Regions from separate parts of the Pseudoalteromonas sp. NCIMB 1079 genome, predicted to be linked through region 2. Evidence: predicted binding sites of a transcription regulator. Region 2 holds the regulator's gene; the other holds the start of a gene.
What was found. Region 2 encodes LexA, which represses DNA repair genes until DNA is damaged. Its sites were predicted from a motif close to TACTGTATNNNNATACAGTA; they were not measured.
Positions count from the first base shown of each region.

Region 1: a site for LexA is predicted at 1,581-1,600, ahead of ABX891_RS12665 (exonuclease domain-containing protein). Genes of this name have one in related genera too.

Region 1 covers NZ_JBEWZA010000001.1:2,739,323-2,741,810, reverse strand. The annotation lists gene ABX891_RS12675 (AAA family ATPase) at 1-1,171, shown strand, start outside; partial or broken gene ABX891_RS12670 (protein-tyrosine phosphatase family protein) at 1,273-1,482, opposite strand; gene ABX891_RS12665 (exonuclease domain-containing protein) at 1,612-2,488, shown strand, end outside.
Region 2 covers NZ_JBEWZA010000001.1:523,313-525,800, reverse strand. The annotation lists gene coxB (cytochrome c oxidase subunit II) at 1-531, opposite strand, end outside; gene lexA (transcriptional repressor LexA) at 1,015-1,632, opposite strand; gene ABX891_RS02400 (PaaI family thioesterase) at 1,800-2,240, shown strand; gene ABX891_RS02395 (hypothetical protein) at 2,241-2,488, opposite strand, start outside.

The sequences.
Region 1 (2,488 bases), 2.2 Mb from region 2:
ATCTTCAAAGCAAGGTAAAACTTCTCTAATTTTAAAACACCTCGATGAAGAGCAATACGTAAAAGTTGAGTGCTCACCTCAAACGCAACCGGTTGATATATATAAATCCATATTAAGACAGCTAAATATAGGTTATATAGAGTCTGAAACATCAGAAACCGCTAATGAACACGGGGGGAAAGTCGGTGCTGGTTTTAAAATAAAAATACCATTTATAGGTGATACAAGTGCATCAGCTGAAGTCTCAGATAAAATATCAAATAAGCGAAATGCAACAACGATGTTTGTTGAATATAATTTAGCACTTGCTCAAGATGTATCTGAGCTGTTGAAAAAATCAGGCGTTGATAAATTTATTGTTATTGAAAATTTTCATTATCTAGAGCTGTCAGTTCAGGAAACGTTAGCTTACGATCTTCGTGTGTTTCAAGATCATCATTTAATCTTTATTGTTCTTGGTATATGGCGAGAAGCAAACAGGCTAATTCAATTTAATGGCGATCTACTGGACAGGATCACTGAAGTACCTGTTGAGCCATGGGAATCTTTAGATTTTCAAAGAGTAATTGAAAAAGGAGAAAAATTACTCAATGTTGATTTCAGCGAAGTCAGAGAGCAATTGATATCTGATTCATTTGATAGTGTAGGTGTAATACAAGAAATTTGTAAGCATTGCTGCATCATTGCAGGTGTAACTAGTACAAGTGAAGACAAAGTAACTATTACACAAGATATTTTGAACGAAGCACTTGAAAGAAAGGCTCAAGATTATGGTATACGCCATATAAGAAACTTTGAAGCGTTTGTTGATATCGCTCGCAGAACTAGTAATCAAAGTGGTAAAAAGTCACTTGCCTTCCCATATTATTTTATCAAATTATTGCTTACGCATAGTTTTGAAAACATAGAAAAAGGTTTATCCAGAGCTGTTTTGCTCGAAGAAATACGAAAAATACACCATAGACCTGACGATGTTCGCTCCGGAGATCTTGGTGCATTTTTACATAACCTAACAGAGCACCAAATAGTGAAAAAAATTCAGCCTCCATTCGTTGATTATGACCGTGGTGGTAAAATGTTAAAAGTCATTGATTCATCTCTATATTTTTTCTTAAAACATTGTGATAGAGAAGAGATTCTAGAAGACATACCGAATCCGCTCGAAGATTAATAATTTAACAAGTGCACTAACCTCATTAGCGCTAACTCACAAACAGCATTAAAAATATTTATAGCACTATTCATAGTGCTAAATCCTCCCTAACCCCTGACTTACAACTCAAAGCTCTCAAAGTATTCTTTTTGCAATTCTATAGTGAGTGCCTTAGGGCGAATGCCTTGTACTAGGTTGTATACCTCTTCTTTTGTGTAACCTGCCGAATTTAAAATAAGTGCAGCGACCAACCTTGTGCGGCCAGTGCCGCCTTTGCAATGTATAGCAATGGTTTGTTTTTGTTGTATGGTTTGTAGTATGTCGGTTTTTAAATTCAGTGCTTATCGACTGTACATTATTTTTATATGTCTAATATAGCCATTACTGATTACAAGTTTAAGATTGAATAATAAGCGCAAATACTAGATACTGTTTTTATATACAGTTATGGCGATATTATGAAAAAAGAATTACCAGCAAAATACTATTTAGCGCATTTTAGAGAGCTTATTGAGTTTGTAACTAGTAAATGTATGCATTTACTTGAGCCCAAACACAGCGAATTTATTAGTAAAATTAACCAGCTAGATGAGCAAAGCCAGTGCATGTTGGCGCGGGTGTATTCACGAAAGCCTTATTTGGTGCAGGCGCAATCGCTTAATTATGAAGAAATAACATCGCCGCATCAGGCTATTTATACGCTAAAAAAAGCGGGTATTTTATTTGAGCCAAACGAGCAGCATTACCAGCAGCTTTTAGCGCACTTAACTAAGCCTTCTCTGGTTGAGTTGCTAAGTAATTACAGTGAGCAAATAAGCTTTAAAAAAAGCGCCGCTAAAGGCGCGCTGGTGGATATTGCGCGTGAGTTTTTTAAAGCATGCCCACAAAAGCTTGCGCCACTTTATAGCCAGTATGTAATTAATAACCGCAGTGATTACTACGAGTATTTTGAGTTTTTATTTGCAGGTAAACTAAGCAGTGGTGATGTGAATCATCAAAATCGTTTTGTAATGCGAGATTTAGGCTTAACCGCTACGCGCGAAGGGCACAGCGAGAGCTTGTCGCGCTTTGAAACACTTGACGAAGCACAATCAAACTATTTACTAAACCGTTACCGGTTAGCATTTAAAAATATTACAGATGAGAGTGATTACGTTGCTTTAGCGTCGCAGGTTTTAGTACAAGCTGCACATGGTGCGATAGCCGTTGCATTAAAAAATAGATTATTAGTTAGGCTTTATAGACAGCTAAAAGCAGTTGATAGCGAACTTGCTTTTAGTTTACTTGAAGGGTGCGTGGATGATAGTGAAGCACAAGAAATTCAAATAAGAGAGC
Region 2 (2,488 bases):
TACTTTTTGATTTATTGGCAGTACAAGAGGCTTATCAACCTCAAGTAAGTAGTTAGGATTTTTATCTGCAAGATTCGCGATTTCATCTTGCGGGGTAGATAAAATAGAGTAGAACTCTACATCTTCACCCATATATTCATAATGCCATTTCCATTGCGAACCCGTAATTTTAATAGTGAGATCAGCTTTGCTGGCATCTTCCATTGCAATTAGGGTTTTAGTGGCTGGTACTGCCATAGCAATTAAAATAACAAACGGAATTGCAGTCCAAAGTATTTCTACTTTAGTGCTTTCGTGAAATTGGGCAGGTACAGCCCCTTTAGATTTACGGTGATGAATAAGTGCCCAAAACATAATTGCGAACACTATCACCCCAATCACACAACATATTATAAATATGGTCATGTGCAGCTGATATACATTATTGCTTATATCGGTTACGCCTTTGCGCATATTGTATTGGCTGTTAGCCAAAACTGGGTGCGAAAAAACACATAATATAAGCCACAAGGTAGAGGTCAGTTTACCCATGTGACGGCTCCTTTGATGCTATTGCGAATGCAAAGCGAAGAGGCATACGGCTTAAACGCCAATTCGTTATTTTTATTTTTTTAGCCAATCTTATTTAATATTGATTGGTTTTGCTGCGCCAACAACGAGTTTGTGTATATTGTGTGTTCTCAAAACTAAAAAGCTGTGAGTTATTATTAGCTCAGCACATTAACAACTAGCTAAAAAACGAACAACAAGCAAGTTTTAGTATAAAAAACAATCAGGTGATATTGAATAATTAATAAAAAATCGGTAATCAACTGGGCAACAGAAAGTTCAAAATATGAGCAAAACAAAGGGGTTTAACGCATTCGGAGGGGGAAAATATAAGTGCAAAAAAGTTTACAGCTTAAATAGTCAGTGGGCTGTTTACGCCCTATTTTTAGTACAAATTTTAAAACAAAAATGCGTACTAGTTAGTACGCATTTATAAAACTGCTTGTTTAAAAGCTATTTTTAAAGTCACATCCAATCAGCGTTTCTTATAACGCCAACGGCTAAGCCTTCAATATTAAAAGACTCATTCTCAAGATCTACTTCAATAGAGTCAAAATCGTCGTTTTCAGCATGAAGTAATACTTTACGACCCGCTTTCTCAAGACGTTTTACAGTTACGTCTTCGTCTAGGCGGGCAACAACAACTTGTCCGTTTTCAGCGGTTTGAGTACGATGTACAGCAAGTAAATCACCATCCATAATGCCAATATCTTTCATGCTCATACCGTTAACGCGTAGTAAAAAATCTGCAGCCGGTTTAAACATTAATGGATCGATTTTGCAGTGACTTTCAACGTGCTCTTGCGCCAAAATAGGTGAACCAGCAGCAACACGCCCTATAAGCGGTAAACCTAATTGTTCTGGCTCTTCTTCTTCAATTAATTGAATACCACGGCTTGCACCTGGTTTCATTTTAATTGCGCCTTTTTTAGCAAGTGCTTTTAAATGTTCTTCAGCAGCATTGGCACTTTTAAAACCTAATGTTTGCGCTATTTCAGCACGTGTAGGAGGCATACCAGTGTCTTTAATAAAAACTTTAATTAGTTCGAGTATTTGAGCTTGGCGGTTCGTTAATGGTCGCATACAACTGGTTTTCCATACAGTACATTTAACTGTGAGTATATACAGTTAAATAAAAATCGCAAATTTAAATTAAGCCTTAAAATAGCTAAAGTAATTTCACTTGTGTACATTTTAGGGATATAACTAAAGCTAAGTTTATAAATGATTAAAAATGCAAAGGAGACATTATGAGTATTTGGTACCAGCCCATCACCTTAGAGCTGTGCAAGCAGTTAGAACAAGGCATTAATGGCCAAGGAACATTAATGAAAACTATGGGGATAGAAGTCACAGAAATTGGCGATGATTATTTGGTTGCCACAATGCCGGCAATTCCTGAGCATCATAACCCAATGGGGATGGTTCACGGCGGAGCTAACGTTGTACTTGCCGAAACAGTTGCCAGCTATGCCGCTAACTTTGTTGTCGATTTTACTAAATTTTACTGTGTAGGGCAGGAAATTAGCGCAAGTCATTTAAAAGCATCTCGCAACGGCACTTTAACAGCAACGGCAAGAGCGTTTCATATTGGCAAACGTAGTTCAGTATGGGAAATAAAAATTACAAATAGCCGCAATGAGCTGTGCTGCGTATCAAAAATGACCGCAGCAGTCGTAGAGCGAAGATAGTTACTTTTCGATTGGGTAAATGGTAATTTCCATACCCGCACCAATCGCAGATATACGCAATAATGTATCTGCGTCTAAGGCTTGATTAAAGCACTTAGGAGAAGTCCCTGATTCAAAACCAATATCAAACGTTCTACGTGAACAGCTTAACCATTGCTTTAGCGCGTTACGCGAACACGATTCAATAAGCTCACATATATGGTTTATGGCTTTATCAGGTGTGCTCACCTCACCTGTAGCTTCAATAC